DNA from 3 places in the Fervidobacterium ngatamarikiense genome. Region 1 is predicted to be linked to each of the others. Evidence: riboswitches for the same ligand, from Rfam matches in the RefSeq annotation. Region 1 holds a riboswitch; each other region holds the start of a gene.
The links. Region 1 has a riboswitch for cobalamin ahead of JM64_RS05050 (ATP-grasp domain-containing protein). Riboswitches for the same ligand answer to the same signal wherever they lie in the genome.

Region 1 (6,934 bases):
GGGAAGAGAGTTCGAGCTACAACACTTTCCGAATGTCCCACTCTAACAGGAACCCTTACAGTTGTTGGGAATACAGCGATAGACCTTGAATTCAATATTTTCCTTGTTTCGTTTATCATCTTCCACTCCTCTTGAGATATATCATCTTTTAAATCGCCTATAAGTGGAATGACGTTGTGGGCAATCTGTCTTGGGAAAACTGCATGTGTTGTATCACCGGCAAGTTGCCTTTCGTATTCAACAACTGCCTTATGACCTGCTCCAGAAACAGCCTGGTATGTTGAGACAAATATCTCGTGCAGATGGTATCTATCATGTACTCTGTAGAGTGCTAAGACCATTTGAATAGTTGAACAATTCGGGTTTGCAACGATTCCATGGTATCCCTTTAGCAGCTTCCCGTTTATTTCCGGAACAACAAGCGGAATTTCTGGGACCATTCTAAACGCAGATGAGTTATCAATCACCGTTGTTCCCGCTTGTGCTGCAATCGGTGCGTATCTTCTTGAAACATCTGCACCAGCTGAGAAAAGCAAATAGTCAAAACCTTCCCTCATAGCTTCTTCTGTAAGAACCTCGACCTTCACTTGTACACCTTTGAACGTTAAAGTTTGACCGGCTGACCTTTCCGATGCAAAGAGTCTGAGTTCGGAAACTGGAACCTCACTTTTTTCAAGAACCTCAACCATCGTTCTTCCAACCGCTCCTGTTGCTCCTACAACACCGACTTTGAACCCCATAACTGATACCTCCTTTTTTTATGATGGATTGGAGAATTTGTAAGCCTAATAAAAAAAGCGGGCTACAGTTTTTCACTGTAGCCCGCCTATGGTAGTCTTTTGTTACTGGCTTGCGTGGGTTTTTATCCCAAGCCAAACGCAAGCTGACCACCATAAAGCGGGCAGCTGCGTTTAGCTTTAGATTTCATATTGATTTCAACGTTCATGAAGTTCTCAATTGATAAATTTTGATAATCAAGCACGTTATGATGTCCTCCTGACTCAATCTCATTAAATCTCTGTTTTACTTGTTTTTTCTCACTTTTTCTAACGTAACATATTTGGCTTTATTATATCACAAAACTACCATACCTTGTCAATACATGATTTTAACTAAAAAAGCCCTCCGTTAAAAGGAGGGCAAGACTATGAGCAAAGAACATGGGAAGGGATTTATTATACAATCTCTTTGAAACCTTCTCCGTAAACATACCTTGCCTCGTTCACAAGAAAGAAAGCTTTTGGATCAACAGTTCTGATTGTATTGACCAATTCATGAAGTTTTCGTCTTTTCAAAACAATCAACAACACATTACGTGGCAAGCCAGTATACCCTCCTTTGGCTTCGAAGACAGTGCAACCTCTACCTAATTCCGATAAGACAAAATCCTTGATTTCGTCAATCTTCTCGGAAACGACCCATACATTTACGGAAAGTTCCAAGCCCTTCAATACAAAGTCTATGGTTGTTCCGTTGACTATTATGGCAAGTATCGAATACAAACCCGTATCAATGTTGTAAACGAGCCCTGCGGCAAGACCTATGGCAAAGTCGATGAACAATATTGACATACCAAATGGTGCACCAAAAAACTTGTTCAATATCTTTGCAATAATATCAGTTCCACCTGTCGAGGCGTTTTGGGAAAACGCTATAGCCATACCAATGGCAGTTAGTATATCCCCAAAGAATACAGCAAGAATTACGTCTTTACCTTGATACTTGTAAATAGGCAATATCCTGTCGAAGAAATCTATCAAAAAATTCAGCAAAAAAGTGCAATATATCGTTTTAAAACTGAAGTCAAATCCTATTATCAGAAATGCTGTCAGAAAAAGTGTAATATTTATGATATACATCCATATACCCACTGAAAGTGGGATTAATCTGTTCAAGACTATTGCAAGACCTGAAGCTCCACCAGCCGCGATGTTATTTGGAATAAGGAAAATAACCAACCCCAGAGCTGTGAGCAATACTCCAAAGGAAGAGAGGAAGTATTCCTTTACCAAATTCTCCAAGCGTCTTTCACTTCCCACGGAAATTTCACCACCTTAACTCCTAATTCTTTTAGTCTTTGTTCCTTAAAAGAAACCTTTCCCCTTTCTCCTTCAATAATTGCTCCCGCATGCCCCATACGTTTCCCTTCTGGAGCATGTCTACCTGCGAAGAAAGCAACGATGTTTTCTGGAGAGAAGCCTATTTTTAATGCATGCTCAACACCTCTTACCTCATCTTCACCACCAATTTCACCAATTAGCAATACTTTTTCGTAACCTAGTTTTTTCACTATCTCAAAAGCTTCCGAAACATTTGTCCCCACAACGGGATCTCCACCCAACCCAAGTGCTACACCGACACCTGGATTCTCACTCAGATGTTTCGCTGTTTCATACATTAGCGTGCCGCTTCTTGAAATGATGGCTACATTTCCTGCTTTAAAATACTTTTCCGGCATGATACCAACCTTAACTCGCTCATGAGGGTTTATAACACCTGGGCAATTGGGACCAACTATTGTAGCTCCCTTTTCTCTTGCCAGTTTCAACATCTTTAGCGTATCGTGAACAGGAACATGTTCAGTTATTATTACAAAATTCACCACACCATTATCAACAGCATCCTTAAACGCTTCTAAAACATTTTGAGGTGGAACAAAAAAGACAGCTGTATCTGGCTTTTCAAAACTCTCACTGAGGCTTTGATAGACTGGCACACCATCCATGCGTTGTATATGTTTGTTCTTACTCACCACACATACTACATTCGTCCCGTATTCAATCATCCTTTTGAGGTGATAACTTCCATATCTTCCTGTTCCGCCGTAAACACAAACTGTATTTGTTTTAAAAAACATCGTTAACACCCCTCTTTTGAACCTTCTCATCTTCTTGAAGTCTTTCAATTAAATCTTTCATATCGTCAACAGCATAAATTCCGTGCTTTTTTAATAATTCTTTTGCCAGAAATTCGTTGTTTCCAGACAACCTAATATAAATTTCGAAATCTGGGTCTTCTTCTTTAAAATTCACAACGCCTTTGGCTATTTCCAAACAATCGGTGATGCCCCCAAAGATATTCAAAACTGCTTTACTACACAAAGACATGACTTTTTTCAACGCCTCGTAAACACTTTCCATTGTTGCACCACCGCCCAAATCACAAAAATTAGCTGGTTTGTAACCATGCTCAACAAGTATATCTATCGTTGCCATAACAATCCCTGCACCACAGCCAATCACGCCAATTTCTCCATTTTCAAACGGCACGAAAGAATTTGTTTCTTCAGTATCCTCATATGCCCACAATTGTCTATACAGCGCACTGTCATCCACATGAAACACGGCATCTAACGCGTAAAAATCTCCGTCTTTAAAAACAAAAGGATTAATCTCGAGCAACGTTAAATCGTATCTTACGAATATATCGTACAACTGCTTCGCAAATTCCTGAAGGTCTTTGGGAAGTTCTCGTATGTTGCTTGTACGCAGCACTTTGTCTGGATATTTCGATGCAAATTCTTCTATGTCCACACCACCAACCTCAGAATACACAAACACAGCGTCTCTGACATTTCTGTCGATTGAAAGTGAAATGTATCTCTCAGTGTCATGCGGAATGTATTCTTCAACTAATACTCCGTAGGGTTCCTCTCCTTTTATCTTCATCCCCAAAATCTTCCTAATACCTTCGAGACTTTTTTCCAAATTTTCGGCGACCACAATTCCGCCGGCTTTCATCCTCCCACCAACTAATACTTGAGCTTTAAGGACCTGCGGAAAACCGAGCCTTTCCAAGCACTTCCTTAAAGACTTTTCTTCTGCTAGTTCTTCGGATGTTACCAAATAGCTTCTTGGTACTCTTACTTTTTCCGCCCTCAGGATATCCTTTGCCAAATACTCGTGAATCTTCATACCTTTCTACCCCCTTTCGAGATTTAAAGAAAAATACCCCCAAAAATCGATGGTTTTTGGGGCACCCATTCCCTTAAAGGCAGGTCTCCCGACTCGTGGATCACCCTACTCCCTGCGCCTTCCCAGCATTAAAGCCAGTGGCATTTTGCAGGTTTCGTCCCCACTCACGGTGGCCCGACCGTCCCGGATTTTCACCGGAGTTCCCTTTTAAGCACGTAAGTGCACCTTTAAGGGGAGGGAGTATTAAATTTTTGTGATTTAAAATTCTTATTATCCAACAAAAATGCTAACTTACTCGTTTGCAAAAATCAACCCCAAACTAATGACCTTTTGAGGCTATTAATAGCTGTTAAACGACAACATTTAATTATTTTCACGTTTTGCTTTTGTTCCGTTAACTCTATAAAGCAGAAAGAATTTCCCAGCACGCACAGTATCGAAAAAATAAACGCTATCTTAATCTAAGTTTATCAATAGAAAGCAAAGTAAAATCAATATTTACAAGCATAGCGATTGACCCGCATTTAAAAACCAAATATAATTATTTTTGCTAAAGAGGGGGGAAGCTGCAAGGGACACTATTTTTCAAACATCAGACACTACACTGAGAGGAGGAAGTCACATGAAAAAGTCACTGGCACTCTCGCTACTTGTATTTGCCTCTATTCTCCTACTTGCAGCTTTCGACCCAACAGTATTTGTTGAAGCAACCATAGGTGAACCAGACACGCTTGATCCCCATCTAGCATATGACACAACAAGCGGTGAAGTACTCTACAATATCTATGAAAACCTCATAGCCTACAAAGGTCAAAGCGTTAGCGAGTTTGAGCCGAGACTTGCTACGGAAGTTCCAACTGTCAAGAACGGACTCATTAAAGATGGTGGAAAAACGTATATTTTTCCAATTAGAAAGGGTGTAAAATTCCACAACGGTAATCCACTTACCCCAGAAGATGTGAAGTATTCATTTGAACGCGGTCTTCTTTACGACCCAGATGGTGGTCCAATGTGGATGCTCTGGTATGCTATCTTTGGTTTCCATTCGAGAGACGAAGCTATTGAACAGTTTGTTGGAAAGCCTGTTAGCGAAATATTCGACCAGAATGGGCAGCCAAAACCAGAATATAGAGAAAAACTTGTTAATTTTTACAAGCAAGTCATTGACCCGGCGATCCAAGTTCAAGGAGATAATGTGGTAATTAAGCTCAAGAGACCATATGCTCCTTTCCTCAACATCATCGCACAGAGCTCACACTGGGCAGCAATACTTGACAAAGAAACATGTGTGAAAATTGGACTTTGGGATGGTAAACCAGACACATGGTGGAAATACAAAGACGTTACGAAAGAACAGTCACCACTCTATTCTTATGCAATTGGAACAGGTCCGTACAAACTTGTAGAATGGGACAGAAAACAACAAAAAGTAATTCTCGTTGCAAATGAGAATTATTGGAGAGGACCAGCAAAGATTAAGAAAGTAATAATTTGGGCAATTCCTGAGTGGTCAACAAGAAAAGCAATGCTCGAAAAAGGTGATGCAGATACTATTGACGTCGCAATTGAATTTGTTGACCAACTTAGCTCAAACAAAGATATCCAAATAATAAGAAACCTTCCAACGCTTGCTGTTACGGTTCTGTTGTTCAACTGGTCAGTTAACCCTAACAGCAAATTCATAGGTAGTGGAAAGCTTGATGGAAACGGAATACCACCTAACTTCTTCAGTGATATTAATGCAAGAAAAGCGGTTGCCGCAGCTATCAATTACGATGCACTTATCCAGGAAGTGCTAAAAGGTTCTGGTAAAAGAGTTCCAACAGCTTTACCACAAGGCTTGCTAGGTTACGACCCTTCATTACCACTTTACAAGTTCAGTTTGAACGAAGTAAAAATGTACCTACAAAAGGCTTGGAACGGACAAGCTTGGCAGAAAGGTATTAAATTCAGCATCGCGTTCAACGAAGGTAACACAGCAAGGCAACGAGTTGCAGAAATGATAAAGATGTACATGGAAATGGCAGCACCTGGAAAGGTTAAAATTGAAGTTCAACCACTTCAGTGGCCCAATTTCCTTGATGCAACACAGAACGGAGAAATTCCGGTTTCCATAAACGCATGGCAAGCGGACTTTCCAGACCCAGATAACTTCATATTCACACACTACCACAGTATGGGAGATTACGCAGATAGACAGGGAGAGGCATTCAAAAAATTTGTGAGCACTCCAAGAAAAGAACTGGGTGGAAAGAGCCTTGACCAACTTACTGAAAATGCTGCAGCAGAGACAGACGCACAAGTTAGAGGAAAACTCTATGCGCAGATTCAAAAATTTGTTGTTGACAATTGTCTCAGTGTCCCACTCTATCAACCAACTGCGACGTATGTTTTCAGAACATGGGTTAAAGGTTGGTACTACAACCCAATGAGACCAGGTCACGACTTCTTCACACTTTACAAAAAACAATGATTAGAGTACATAAGAATTCGAAACACAGGTCACCGAAAGGTGACCTGTGTTTTTTTTTTACGTGCCAAACATCAGCATAGCGGTAAGGTGAAGGACTGATTAACGAAAAAATCTAATGATGCGCCTTTAATCTTTTGAATTATCTGTCGGTATCACTGTAGTTTCTCCTTATTGCTCAATTATTTGTTGTTTTACTTTTCATCGAATATCTAAATAAATTGTGTAAAATACATATGTGGACAAAGTCTATCTTTTTATGTTATAATAAGTTAAACCTAATTCACTTACATCTTTACTATGAGAGGTGGTTAGATGAAAAGTTTAGGAGAGTTGTTAGTCCAGCCTGGTCCTTTTTCGGAAATTGTTATTGGAAACACTGCAATTGTGAGGGCAATGATTGAAAGCGGTGTAAGAGTGGTAACGTCATATCCTGGTTCGCCCACACCTGAGATAGCCGAAGCGATAAATTCCATACCAAAAGACAAAAATCCGCTGTATTTTGAGTTTTCAACAAACGAAAAGGTAGCTTTAGAAGTAGCGTTTGGTG
Region 2 (6,934 bases), 160 kb from region 1:
CTCATTCCTATAGCCAAAGAGCGCATCGTAAGTGTTGACTACCCTGTAGATAACTGCACCGGGAAGTCCAAAGAGCGAATAATAAAGCAACGGACCGGTTATGCTATCTGAGATGTTCTCTGCCAAGCTCTCTATTGCAGCAGAGTAAAGGTGAGCTTTATCAAGCTTTGATACATCCCGAGAAACAATAAGCGAAACGTTCTTCCTCAAGAGTTCTACGTCATCTGTGTAACATCTTGCAACATGCTCATACAAGCTTCGGATAGAAAATGTAGATTTTAACAAGTAAATTGAACCCAAAAAACCTAAGATTCGCGAAATTTTGTTGTCACTTTTTGATATAACCATGAGTGATAAGCTTATCTCCAGAAAAAGCACAATTTCAATAGTCTGCGCTATCATGCCAAAAATAAACCTAAGGAAGTTACTTTTTTCAGGTTTGTTGAGTTTTTTGTCAAGCCATTTACCAACGAATCCCATGTAAACAACAGGGTGAATTTGAGAAGGGTATTCACCGAAAAGTAAATCGTATACTATGGCAAAAAGTAAAGCAAAAAGCTCTCCGGAAAGAAAAATTGTATCCAACATTTATTTTTACATCCCTTCAGAAATGATGCGTTCAATTTTCGAGATGTCGATATGTTCAATAATGAAGTCTGTTATTCTATCGATTTCTTTGATAATTTGCGCTTTATCATTCAAAGCGATTTCCCCTTCTTTTTTGGTCAATAAATCTTCGTCTGGAATTTTGTTTTCAAAGTAAGGTACTGTTCCAAGATATTCGATGGAATATCTTTTAGCAAGTATTTGTGGGGCGTCTTTCAGAAGTGATTTGTCACCATGGAATTTGGTGAATACAAAGCCCTTTAAAAGTTTTTGTTCTTTGTTATCCATCAGTTCGATGGTACCTGCAACTTGTGCGAATGCTCCACCCCTTGAGATGTCCGAAACAAGAATAACTTGCGCACCAACACTCTTTGCAACTCGAAGGTTTACTATCTCTGAGTCTTTGAGGTTCGGTTCAACGAACGCACCTGCTCCTTCGATGATTACTAAATCATGGTTTTTCGACAATTTCTCAAGCATGTCTCTGATTTGCGCAAACAATTTTTCTTTTGAATCAAACATGTAACGCTCAGATGTTAAGTAGTCGATGAATTCACCCATGAAATAAACCTGTGTTTTTCCTTCTTTTGGGACTATCAATATCGGATTGAATTCCATGGTAGGTTCTTTTTCGCATGCAATTGCTTGAACATACTGGGCTATCGCTATTTTCCCTTTCCCGTTTTGGATGTTGATAAACTTTCTTGACATATTTTGGGATTTGAAAGGTGCTACGTTTAGACCTTTTCTTGTAAAGTATCTGCACAAAGCCATTACTAACGTTGATTTTCCAACGTTCGACATTGTACCTGCAACCATTAAATACATCTTCTCACCTTCCAAAGGCATGGAATATATAAAATGCTAATAAGACTACCATTTGGGATATTAAACAACTCCCACCAAGCACATCACCTGTGATTCCACCGATTTTAATTTCCGAAACTCTGGAGATTAAGTATGCCGTGGTTATGGTTAAAGCGAGAGAAATAAAAAACATTAGCGGGCTAATGAAAAGTAACGGTATCAGGAAAATCATCGAACATGCTGTGTATCGCTTGTTGTATGGAAAGAGCATAGCACCCAATCCTTTTGGTTTGGCAGGTTTCGAAAAGGTGAGCAAAAGTGCCATTTCATATCTTCCAAAAACAGAGGCAAAAAGGAATGCTTGCCAGTTTAGTGTTGACATGAGTTGGTAAAAGAGCAAGATGTAGAGCATGCCATAAAAGACAGCGAATGGTCCAACATTACCTTTGGACATTATCTCAAGTCTACGTTCTTTGTTTGACTGGTTTAAAAAGCCGTCGAACATATCAAGAAGACCATCGAAATGGAAGAGGTCAAAGAAATAGTATCCAATAGCCATCGCTCCGAAAATGAAAAGCAATTTGTAATTACTCAAGGAATGAGCCAATAAAACTCCAATGGAATAAATAGTACCAGGGATGTATCCAATCACGGGAAAATATACGGGAATTCGTTTTATTCTTTTTTCCCATTCGTCAATATTTTTAATCTTGACAGGTAGCCTTGAGATAAATGATAAAGTAAGTAAAAAGTCAGTAAGGACTTCTTTCCACATGTTATTCAATGCTCCCAGTGTTATAAATTTTGTCTTTGAATTCCTCCCACAATTCTAAGGACTGCTCCAATTCGTCTTCATCAAATATTTCAAAACAAAGATACTCCACCGTGAAAAGCCTACCTGAAAGTATTTGGTAAACTTTGTCAAGTGTTTCCAAATCAAGTTTTTGGTGGTCTTTTCCCTCAATAACGCCCATCATATGGATTTCGACAATGTTATCAATGAAGCTGTTTTCCACTTTGGCTCCTAGAATATGGTGCCCTACGTCAAAGACTGTTCGTAAATGATTAAATACTCGTTCTTTTAGATTTTCAATAGAAATCTTTGGATGTGACAAAAGAGCGCGGAATAATTTCTTATCCTTTTCCGTGCAATCTTCAAAAGGATGTAGCACATAATTTACTATATCCAAGTTCATCTCAAGGTATTTAAATGCATTTAAAACGTTCGTAATGTTATCTGTTGGAAGATGGACAGTATATTTAATTTGTCTTTCGAGTGCAATTTTGCGTAAATGCTCCTTTTCTTGCTCAAATAACCTGTAAGTATCATCATCCCAAGTGTAAACAAGTAGCTCAATGAATTCAAAGTTACGAAACTTTCGAGTTATATACTCAACGTTTTCGTAATAAGTGCCAGGTATGACCCAAGATGTTGTACCTAATAGTTGGCTCATTTAATACGCACTCCTATTCCGGAGACAACAAGATAAACTTCTTTTGCGAGCTTAGCTAGTCGCGTATTAGTTTTTCCAAGTATTTCGGCATACTGCCTGGCTATTGGATTCTCAGGTATAATTCCCCAACCAACTTCATTGGTGACTACGATAACATCACTACTCATATTGCTTAGAACATCAACGAGCCCATCAATACGCTCCTGAACATCAAGTCGATAATAATAAAGGTTGCCAAGGTAGGTTGTAAGGCATTCAAAAAGGATAACATCGTAGTTGTTATCTATATTTTTGAGAACTTCCGTCACATTGACAGGTTCTTCGAAAGTATCGAAAAGCTCCTTTCTTTCCGCTTTATGCTTTTCTATTCTCAACCTCATTTCTTCATCAAACGGAACACCAGTTGCTAGAAAAGCTCGTTTGGTGTATTTTAAAGCCATGTTTAGTGCAAACGTACTCTTACCTGATTTCATTCCACCAGTTATAAGTATCAAACTGAATCACTTCCTTTCGATACACCCGCATCGTCGAATGTCGCCATTTCTCGTATCATCTTTATTGCCGCTTCTATAATAGAAATTGCCAAAGCTCCACCAGTTCCTTCTCCAAGCCTCATATCTAAGTCAAGAATTGGTCTAAGGTTCATAGCATCAAGTAAAACCTTGTGCCCTTTCACCTTAGATTTGTGACCAGCGAAAACAAAATCAAGCACACTAGGTTCAAGCTTCCAAGCTAGCAAAAGTGCTGCAGTTGTCGGAAAACCATCTACGACGACCGGAATATGTCTGCTTGTTGCCTCAATTATAAATCCTGCCATCTGACCAATACAAAAACCTCCGACTTTCTCGAGTACATCAATAGGATCATCGGCATTGGGTTTATTTATTTCTATAGCTTTTTCTACAGCTTGACGCTTTCTTTCTAATGTATCGTTATCGATAGGAGTACCTATGTCCAGAATCTCGTCTATATCAAATCCAAATGCTACAGAAATAGCCGTTGCAGTTGTAGTATTACCAATCCCCATATCACCTAAAACAAGAAGGTCTGTACCTTCTTCTATCGCTTTCTTCGCTATCTCTTTTCCTTTTTCAATACACTCAATTGCTTGCGTTCTTGTCATTGCAGGACCTTTTGTAAAATCGGCTGTACCATAACCAATTTTTGCATTGATTAAATTTGGATGTGTGAATTCAAAGTCTCCATCGACTCCGGCATCAACCACGTAAACATCCGCTCCAACATGTCTACCAAATACGTTTATGGCCGCACCGCCGTTAAGAAAATTCAGAACCATTTGGTATGTAACTTGTTTTGGATAAGCAGAAACCCCCTGTTCTACCACACCATGGTCGGCAGCAAAAACATAAATTCTTTTAACCTTCGGAAGGTCTGGTATTACTTTGTTCTGGATTAGTCCCATCTTCAAAGCGATTTTTTCCAAGTATCCAAGGCTACCAATAGGTTTTGTCAAATTGTTCAGACGTCTCATGATACTGTCTTTCAAAACGTTTTCAAACATTCCTTTTTCCATACGTAAACCCCCCTTTTGCTTTTATTAATCAAAGAAAAAATTTCCCAAACAGCCCGAGCTGTCGGGAATTGATTCCCACATAGTCGGTCTCCCGGCTCGTGGATCATCCTACTCTCCGCGCCTTCCCAGCTCAAAAACCTGAGCCAGTGGCTTTTATGCGGATTTCGTCCCCACTCACGGTTGCTGGGCAGCCCCGGATTTGCACCGGCGTTCCCATACACTATGTGGGATGTGGTTATTTGTTTTTTATTATTTTACCCCAAAACGTTTGGGTTTTACAACTTTGCTTTTACATAAATTTCTGACTTTATGTTATAATTATTAGAGTAAATGAACTTTTTTGGTCGCAAATTTAACGGGGAGGAGGATGGGCATGAAAAAATTCTTGTTGTTTGCCTTTGTGATTGTGGTTTTTTCGGTATTCTTCTTACTTTCTTCATGCAACAAATCAAATGTTTTGCGCATCTACAACTGGGCAGATTATATTCCTGAGGAAGTTATCCAACAATTTGAGAAAGAGTACAACTGTAAGGTCATTTACGACACGTTTGCATCAAATGAAGAGATGTTTGCAAAGATTAAATCGGGCGGAACAGGATACGACATAGTTTTTCCCTCAGGTGACCACGTTAAAATGATGATTAATGAAGGACTTTTGGAAAAACTTGACTTAAGCAAAATACCAAATTTCAAAAATATCGACCCTATCGTCTTATCTAAAACAACATACGACCCGAATCACGAATATTCAGTCCCGTATATGATGGGTACCACAGGTTTGATAGTGAACAAAAAATACCTCAAAGATTACGAAAAATCTTGGAGTATATATGAACGTGCTGATTTGAAAGGCAAAATGACACTCCTTGATGATATGCGCGAAGTTTTTGGAGCAGCGTTAAAATACCTTGGATATTCGGTGAACACAACAAATCCAGACGAAATCGAACAAGCAAAGCAAGTCATATTGAAATGGAAAGAAAATATCGTCAAATTTGATGCAACAACTTATGCACAAGGTGTTGTGAATGGGGAATTCTGGGTTGTGCACGGATATCCTGAGAACGTGTTCCAACTGATTCCTGAAGAAGATTTAGAGAATTTTGAGTTCTTTGTTCCAAAGGAAGGTGGAACACTCTGGATTGACAACATGGTAATTCTAAAGGATGCCAAAAACAAGGACCTGGCATACAAATTTATAAACTTCATTCTGAGACCAGAAATTGCAGCTCAGATATCTGACTATTTGATGATACCATCTCCTATCACCGATGCACAAAAATATAAAAAAGTTGAGCCACTCTACACGCTCGACGAACTTAGTAACTGCGAGATAATAGATTACATTGGAGAACACATTGATCTGTACAACAAAGCCTGGGAAGAGATAATCAAATAATCAAAGCAAGCTAAAATGTAGGTAACAAAGCGGGGCTGGTAAAGAGCTCCGCTTTTTTTGTAACAACCTTTCGCAAATATTGTGGAACAAAACAAGGCTAGTTGTTGTAGAATAGTGGTAGAATTTCAATAACACCACAGAGGTGGTCAGATGATAAAGATATTCAAAGAGCAAGTTGAATCAGCTACTAAGTTATACGATTTATCTAGCGAACTTCTAAATATTGAGAAAGCACTCAAAAAAATTAGAAACAACTTCCCAGACTTCACACTGCAATCAACACTTGTCAAAGTTGCGGTTGTGAATTCACTTTATAACACAAATATCTTCAGGGTATATGATGTTGCTTATCACATATCGGAAGTTATCTCGCAAGAAGGAATTGTTTTAGAACCTGAATTCGTAGACAAATTGTCGACAGTTGTGCTTAGAAGTAATGGAGACAATGGAAAGGAAAAACACTACACAAGCTTTTCTTCAGCTTTGGCTCATATTTTCTTAAGTGAAAAATTCCCCATCTACAATTCTGTTACAGCACGTATGGTAGCTTACCACTTAAACGAGGAAACTAAAGCTAGCAAGAAATACACAACATACAATGATTTTTATCATGATTTTTATATGCTTTTGAATTCTCTTGACTTTAAAACATCTGTTTCAGAATTACACAAATACCTTTGGATTTCAGGAGAGTACAGGAAGTTGAACGGTATAAAGCCTTGGGAGAATCCAAGTAATGAAATCAACCCTGGTTTGAAAAAGTTGTTCGAGAAAAGGGATGATACTACACAAAAAATTCTGAAAGATTTGATAAAAGACCTATATGGACCGCTGTTTTTAGAATAGCGGAGTGAGAATGATGAACATATGGCATCCAGAAAATTTTCATGGGAATAAGAAGAACAAGTTTTTTGAAGGTTGGTACTTTAAACAAACGTCTTCTCAAAAAGACTACGTTTTTGCAGTAATACCCGGAGTTTCAATTGGTGAAGATTCACACGCTTTTATTCAAATAATAGATAACAGAAATTTCTCAAAGTACTATAGATTTAAATTTGAAGATTTTAGATTTTCAAATAATCCCTTCTCGGTTTCTATCGATAAGAATTATTTCTCCTTAGAGAGTTTATCTTT
Region 3 (6,934 bases), 460 kb from region 1:
TAAGATATCTGCCTTTGAATCCAGAAGTATCGACTTTCTTACCTTATCACTCCACCAATCATAATGTGCAAATCTTCTTAGACTTGCCTCGATACCACCAATCACAATCTTGACATCCTTGAACGTTTGTTTAATCCAGTTTACGTACTGTATGACTGCTCTATCTGGGCGTTTGTTATTAATACCACCTGGAGTGTAATCATCACTTTTTCTTTTCTTGCGGGATGCTGTGTAATTTGCAACCATTGAGTCTACATTCCCTGATGTAACACCAAAGAATAAATTAGGTTTTCCAAGCCTTTTTATATCCTCTGGACCTTCCGGTTGCGCTATTATTCCTACCTTATAACCTCTCGCCTCCAAAAGCCTTCCAAGTAAAGCAACACCAAAAGACGGGTGATCCACATAGGCATCACCCGTCACTAGGATAACATCTAAACTTTTTAAATTTCGCAGTTTTATTTCTTCCTCTGTCGTTGGTAAAAACATCTTTAAGTCAGAATTTTTCATATATTCTCGTATTTCTTTCTTTCCCATTCAGTAACGGTAGTTGAATATTCCCACCATTCTCGCTCTTTCAATTTTAAGAACTTTTCCCAAATATGTTCGCCAAGGACTTCTCTAACAAGCTTGCTATTTTCCGCCTCGTTTAGTGCTTCTTTTAAATTCGCGGGTAGTCTGTAAATACCACGTTTTTGCTTTTCACTTTCGGACATCTGATAAATGTTTTCCTCAACTGCCGCGGGCGGTTCTATTTTTTTCTCAATTCCGTCCAAACCAGCCGCAAGAATTACAGCAAATGCTAAGTATGGGTTACATGATGGGTCCGGAGACCTGTACTCGATTCTTGTTGCTTTTCCTCTGGCTTTTGGTATCCTTATCAACGCTGTTCTGTTTCCTTTACTCCAAGCAATGTTCACGGGAGCCTCGTAGCCAGGCACAAGCCTTTTGTAACTGTTGACCGTTGGGTTTGTTATTGCCGTTATTTCTCGCGCATGTGCAATCAAACCACCTATGAAGTATTTCATAACTTGAGAAATACCATCAGGAGCACTTTCATCATAAAAGGCGTTTTTCCCGTCAAGTGTGAATAAGCTCATATGAACATGCATTCCACTACCGTTTACACCAAAGAACGGTTTTGGCATAAACGTTGCATAGAGATTGTTCTTTATAGCAAGCGTTTTAATGACAAGCTTGACCGTTTGAACGTTATCAGCTGCAATAACAGGTTCTGCGTATCTAAAATCTACCTCATGTTGTGAAGGGGCAACCTCATGATGAGTAGTCTCAACATCCAAACCCATTTCCTCCAAGTGGACAGACACTTCTGTTCTGATGTGCTCTGCGATATCAACAGGTAGAAGGTCAAAATAACTACCACTGTCCAAGAATTCGAAAACAGGTCTGTTATTTTGTCTTGGAAGAATGAAAAATTCAACCTCAGGACCTGCGTAGGGAATGAACCCCATCTTTCGAGCTTTTTCTTCAACAAGCTTTAACCTATATCTTGGGTCACCTTCGAATGGATGTTCGGAATCGTTGTAAACATCACATATAATTCTCGCACTTCTGTGACCATCAAATGTCCAAGGAAGCATGGCAACTGTTCTCAAATCTGGTTTAAGGTACATATCAGATTCATGAAGCCTTGCAAAACCCTCAACGGAAGAACCATCAAACATGATACCCGATTCTAAAGCTGTCTCAAGTTCATCAACAGGGATTTCAACATTTTTCATCATCCCGTTGATATCCGTAAACTGCAATCTTACAAACCTGACCTGGTTTTCTTCCACAAACCTAAAAAGCTCCTCACGAGTTATGTCTTTGTTTGACGCCATAACTTTCCCCCCACTCTTCGCAATCTAAAAATAGTGAGTAAAAACACGAAATAACAACTATAATTGTATTTTATCACTTTTACTCTTAACAGTCAATTATAATCACATATTTCCGGCAATATCGTCCAACGCAAAGTTAATACGAAAAAGGAGCTGCACTTTGTTTCAAAAAAATTGTGTTGACAATCTTTTCTTTCCCATTTACAATCTTATTGAGAATCACTCTCAACAAAACTCTAAAACCATTCTTCCCAATTCTGAATCCTGAAATGCGAGGTGAAATATGTGAAACTGTCAGAGGCACCCGTTGGTGCTAAAGTAATGGTCAAGGATGTAGAAGAATCCGAAATTTCGCCAAAGCTCAGAGCCATTGGCATCATGCCCGGGGTAACGATAACAGTAGTAAAGAGTGCGCCGATGGGTGACCCGAGGATATACAAAGTTTTCAATAAACTTATAAGCTTGAGGCAGTCAGAAGCAAGTCTTGTCGAAGTAGAAATACTTAGAGATTCAATTATACCTCTTTCCAGTGCTACTCCGGGATTATATAAAGTAAAACAAATTCTGGGAGGGCATATTATACATCGTCGGTTATCGAAAGTAGGGATAACGGAAGGTTCAACTATCAGACTGCTTGGTGACAGAAGAGTTGTTACATCGCTGGGAACCTTTCATATCGGATTTGGGAAGCTTTCAAAGATACTGGTAACAAGCGCTGAAACTCAATCCGAGCAAGGGAGTTGAAAACTGTGGTGATAACTGTAGGCTTATTGGGTAACCCAAATGTTGGAAAGACCAGCCTTTTCAATAAATTAGTAGGTGCCAGGCAGTACGTTGCTAATTGGCCTGGCGTTACAGTTACGAGGATTGAAGGAGCTACAACTTACAAAGACTACACTCTACATTTTGTTGATTTACCAGGTGTTTACAGTCTAACAGCGACATCTGTAGACGAGAAATTGACAAGAGATTATCTACTTTTTTCTCCACCAAATGTTACTGTCGTTGTCATAGATAGTATGAGTCCTGAACAGGGGATGTTTTTACTCTTAGAAGCTTGCGAGTTAGGATTAAATGTAATCGCTGTGTTTAACGCTATCGATGAAGCAAAAAAATCTGGAACAAAAATTGACAAGTCTTCCCTTGAGAAATTTCTTAGAGCTCCAGTTGTGCTTACATCAGCTCACACTGGAGAAGGAATCGAAGAGCTTAAAGAAAAGATTGTGGAATCCTTCAAAAGAACAACAAGACCTATTGTAATAGATTATGGAAAGGAAACTGAAGAAATAATTAAAGAAATAGAGCAATGTGTAGAAGAAACTTTTAATAAGAGATTTACTGCAGTTAAAATTATTGAAGGAGACAAATATGCAAGAGCGTTTTTGAAAAAAGATTGTCCAAAGGATATATTAGAGACGATTTCTCAGGAAATTAAAACATCAATACCTTTGACGAAGTACGAATATATAACAAACGTTGTCCAGCTTTCGATTCAAAGAACAGGCGAGGCACTTACTGTTACAGAAGCCCTCGACCATGTTTTAACACATAAGTATATAGGTATTCCTGTATTTTTGTCTCTAATTTATATGGCCTTCAACTTTACTTTCAAGGTATCAGAACCTTTGGTAGGGTTACTTGAGTATCTTTTTGAAAAAATCGCAGATTCTGTTGGAAGCGAAACTATACTGAGTTCATTAATATCGCAAGGAATCATAAATGGTGTAGGTAGTGTTTTGGCATTTGTTCCAAGTATCTTTGCACTCTTTTTTGCACTTGGAATCATGGAAGAGAGCGGTTATCTCCCACGCATAGCCTTTTTAGTCGACAAGTTAATGTATTCATTGAGATTAACCGGGAGGTCTTTCATGACATTGTTATTAGGTTTCGGGTGTAATGTAAGCAGCGTCATGGCAGCCCGGGGTTTATCGGACGAGCGCGAAAGAGTTACGACTATCTTGGTTTCGCCTTTCATTAGTTGTAGTGCAAGGATTCCCGTGTATCTTCTGATTGTTAACGTGGCATTCTCAAACCATAAAGCAGAAGCTTTTTTTGCAATATATGCCTTGAGCCTTCTTCTCACAGCTTTGTCATCAAGGATAGTAAACAAAGTAATTCTAAAGGGTGAATCGGTTCCTCTTGTTATGGAATTACCAAGGTACCGATTTCCTAAACTCCCAAATATTCTGACTTACGTGTGGAACAGAGGAAAGCACTTTCTCGAAAAAGCCGGAACGATTATTTTTGCTACAAGCATTGTAATTTGGGTGTTAACTTATTTTCCAGGTAGAGGAGACGTAGATAATAGCTTCGTTTCCATGCTTGGAAAATTTCTTCAACCATTGTTTGCACCTTTAGGATTTTCATGGCAAATAGTGTCAGCGCTTATATTTGGGGGAGTCGCAAAGGAAGTCATAGTATCCTCGCTTTCACAATTTTACGGCAACGTTTCCAATATTCATTTTGACCCTCTCATAGGTGCAACACTAATGACCTTTATACTTGGTTATATGCCATGCTTCGCTACACTTGCAGCAATAAAAAGTGAAACAAATAGCTCGAAATATACATTATTTGCAGTTTTTTACAGTCTTGCTATTTCCTACTTACTTTCGTTGGTAGTATACACAACGGGAAGGTGGATACTATGAGAAGTATTAACAGAATGCTTGCAATAATGTTAATTCTTTCCCTGGTAACCTTCATTTTATACGTTATAGAAGGGCAATATTTGTTCTCTTTGGTGATACTGTCGTTTATGTCCGTTCTAATATCAGGTTTCCAAGAATTTGGAAGTAATGAGTACACTTTTAAAATCGCACATCTGTATGTTGGGAGCATACTTTTCTTAATTGCTGCAGGATATGTATTCTTCACGTTTACATTTTCTATAGTTAATGTACTTATTGGTGAAGAAATCTATAAACTGAGTCCTGGGGACGTTATGCTCTTGATTACAGGCGCATATTCAATTATATATGTAATCCACTTACGAAAAGCTGCGCTAAAACCTGATAAAACAGACTTAATGAGTACAGATGCAAATAAAACTTGTTGTCATTAATTAATGGCGGTAGTATAATATGAACTAGAAAACAAGTTAAAATAAACCTCCCTTCGTATGTCCAAGGGAAGTCCGGTGAGAATCCGGCACGGGGCCGCCACCGTGAGCGGGGACGAAACCTGCACAGTGCCACTGGCTTTAAAGCTGGGAAGGCGCAGGGAGTAGGATGATCCGCGAGTCGGGAGACCTGACATACGAAGGAAGGTGGCCATCCACCACGTAGCCTGGGGATGGCAACAAATTTTTGCAAAGAGGGAGGGTTTGTGTATGGTTAAGTCGTTTTCTTTTGGCTCTTTAAGAAAGCTTTTCGTCATGTTCATGCTCATTGTGACAGTTTTTTCACTTGCTATTGCGGTTGTTGATGATGCTGGAAGAATTGTGAATATTCCAATGCCACCAAGAAGGGTTGTCTCTGCTGCACCAAGTGCGACAAGGTATTTGCAAGCTCTTGGACTTGAAAATCGAATCGTCGGTGTTACTACTTGGGATAATTACAAAAAGGCAGAGAACATAGGCAACATGGTGCCTTTAAACATCGAGAAAATTCATTCTCTAAAGCCTGACCTAGTTATCATGTTCGGTGGTTTCCAATTCCCAGAAGTGGAAAAACTAGAAAAAGCAAATCTCACAGCTTATGTTTTAAACGCAAACACTTTGACAGATATAATTAAAGCTGTTGGTCAACTCGGTGCCGTTTTCAATGTCAAAAACAAGGCCGACAAGCTTGTCTCCGAGCTCAGAAATAAAATGACAGAAATTGGACAAAAAACTTCGAAAATTCCATTGGAAAGCAGACCGACGGTGTTTTTCACAATAACAACACCAGACGAAAATGCGAAACAACTATGGACGGCAGGAACTGGTTCGTATATGAACGAACTTATCGTCATCGCCGGTGGTAGAAATATAGCAGCTCCATACACAGGAAATAACGGATGGTTACCTGTAAGTTGGGAATGGCTTGTTAAAAATGATCCTGATGTAATAATAATCGGAGCATATGGTGATCCAAAAGAAGTTGAGCAGGCTGTAAAAAACCATTCAATAATGAAGAATTTAAAAGCAGTAAAACAAGGTAAAGTTTTGATAGTCGATGGTGATGAGGTTAGCCAAGCAGCACCACATATTTTCAAGTATTTGGATATTTTCTATAACTTCTTCTACGGAGGTAAGTAATAATTGGCTAGAACCCAAAAATGGTTCAAAACTTTGGGGAGGTATTCCCTCCCCTTTATTTTCGTCATAGTTTTTGTTTTTAACTTGTCCTTTGGAACAGTGTATGTCAGTCCTTTGAAAATATTCCAACTTCTTCAACAAGAAAGCGCCGAAAAATATATGATATGGAACTTGAGGTTTCCAAGGGTTTTAATGGCAACACTAACGGGAATAGCACTGTCGTTGGTAGGAAATATATTCCAAGCGATAATGAAAAATCCTCTTGTTGACCCTTATCTTATAGGAACATCCGCCGGAGCTAGTTTTGGTGCACTCTTAGCAATATACTTTATTGTGAACTCGATTGCCCATGTGAGTGTCCCCACGATGAGTTTCATATTTGCGTTAATCGCTTCTAGTCTTTCCATAATACTTGCAAAGAAAGGAAATGTGGTACCAACAGTTCATCTTGTTTTAAGTGGTGTATTGGTTAGCACATTATTTTCCGCTGGTAGTATGTTACTTTTAAACATTGCAAATAAATCTCTTGTAACTGGGCACGTTTGGCTCTACGGTTCATTCTCGGGAATAACTTTCAGAGATTTAACTGTTCCTGTGATTTCCTTAACAGTTTTCGTAACCTTAGCCTTTACGTTAAACAAACAACTGGACGTTATGACCTTGGGTGAAAAAGAAGCAAAGAGTTTAGGTATCAATGTGGAAGCCTTAAAATGGACTTTTTATTTGCTTGGTTCATTTGTTACTGCTACATTTGTTTCCAAAACAGGTATCATAGGCTTTGTTGGACTGGTAGTTCCACACATGGCACGGACAATTGCTGGTCCCAAACATAGTAGAAATCTTTTAGCAA

Region 2: it holds a riboswitch for cobalamin, as region 1 does, so the genes downstream of both, cobT (nicotinate-nucleotide--dimethylbenzimidazole phosphoribosyltransferase) here and JM64_RS05050 (ATP-grasp domain-containing protein) in region 1, are expected to answer to the same signal.
Region 3: it holds a riboswitch for cobalamin, as region 1 does, so the genes downstream of both, JM64_RS02930 (ABC transporter substrate-binding protein) here and JM64_RS05050 (ATP-grasp domain-containing protein) in region 1, are expected to answer to the same signal.

What each region holds. Positions count from the first base shown of each region.
Region 1 is NZ_CP011393.1:1,071,770-1,078,703, forward strand. Features, by position in the region: gene JM64_RS05035 (aspartate-semialdehyde dehydrogenase) at 1-740, opposite strand, end outside; gene JM64_RS05040 (YitT family protein) at 1,176-2,039, opposite strand; gene JM64_RS05045 (succinate--CoA ligase subunit alpha) at 2,006-2,857, opposite strand; gene JM64_RS05050 (ATP-grasp domain-containing protein) at 2,847-3,914, opposite strand; cobalamin riboswitch at 3,976-4,158, opposite strand; gene JM64_RS05055 (ABC transporter substrate-binding protein) at 4,537-6,387, shown strand; gene JM64_RS05060 (thiamine pyrophosphate-dependent enzyme) at 6,700-6,934, shown strand, end outside.
Region 2 is NZ_CP011393.1:1,233,309-1,240,242, reverse strand. Features, by position in the region: gene cbiB (adenosylcobinamide-phosphate synthase CbiB) at 1-588, opposite strand, end outside; gene JM64_RS05840 (cobyric acid synthase) at 595-1,434, opposite strand; gene JM64_RS05835 (adenosylcobinamide-GDP ribazoletransferase) at 1,439-2,188, opposite strand; gene cbiR (cobamide remodeling phosphodiesterase CbiR) at 2,190-2,867, opposite strand; gene cobU (bifunctional adenosylcobinamide kinase/adenosylcobinamide-phosphate guanylyltransferase) at 2,864-3,361, opposite strand; gene cobT (nicotinate-nucleotide--dimethylbenzimidazole phosphoribosyltransferase) at 3,358-4,401, opposite strand; cobalamin riboswitch at 4,466-4,641, opposite strand; gene JM64_RS05815 (extracellular solute-binding protein) at 4,775-5,800, shown strand; gene JM64_RS05810 (hypothetical protein) at 5,951-6,646, shown strand; gene JM64_RS05805 (tocopherol cyclase family protein) at 6,657-6,934, shown strand, end outside.
Region 3 is NZ_CP011393.1:615,319-622,252, reverse strand. Features, by position in the region: gene JM64_RS02955 (YgiQ family radical SAM protein) at 1-489, opposite strand, end outside; gene glnA (type I glutamate--ammonia ligase) at 507-1,826, opposite strand; gene JM64_RS02945 (FeoA family protein) at 2,130-2,588, shown strand; gene feoB (ferrous iron transport protein B) at 2,594-4,495, shown strand; gene JM64_RS02935 (hypothetical protein) at 4,492-4,908, shown strand; cobalamin riboswitch at 4,950-5,117, shown strand; gene JM64_RS02930 (ABC transporter substrate-binding protein) at 5,176-6,084, shown strand; gene JM64_RS02925 (FecCD family ABC transporter permease) at 6,088-6,934, shown strand, end outside.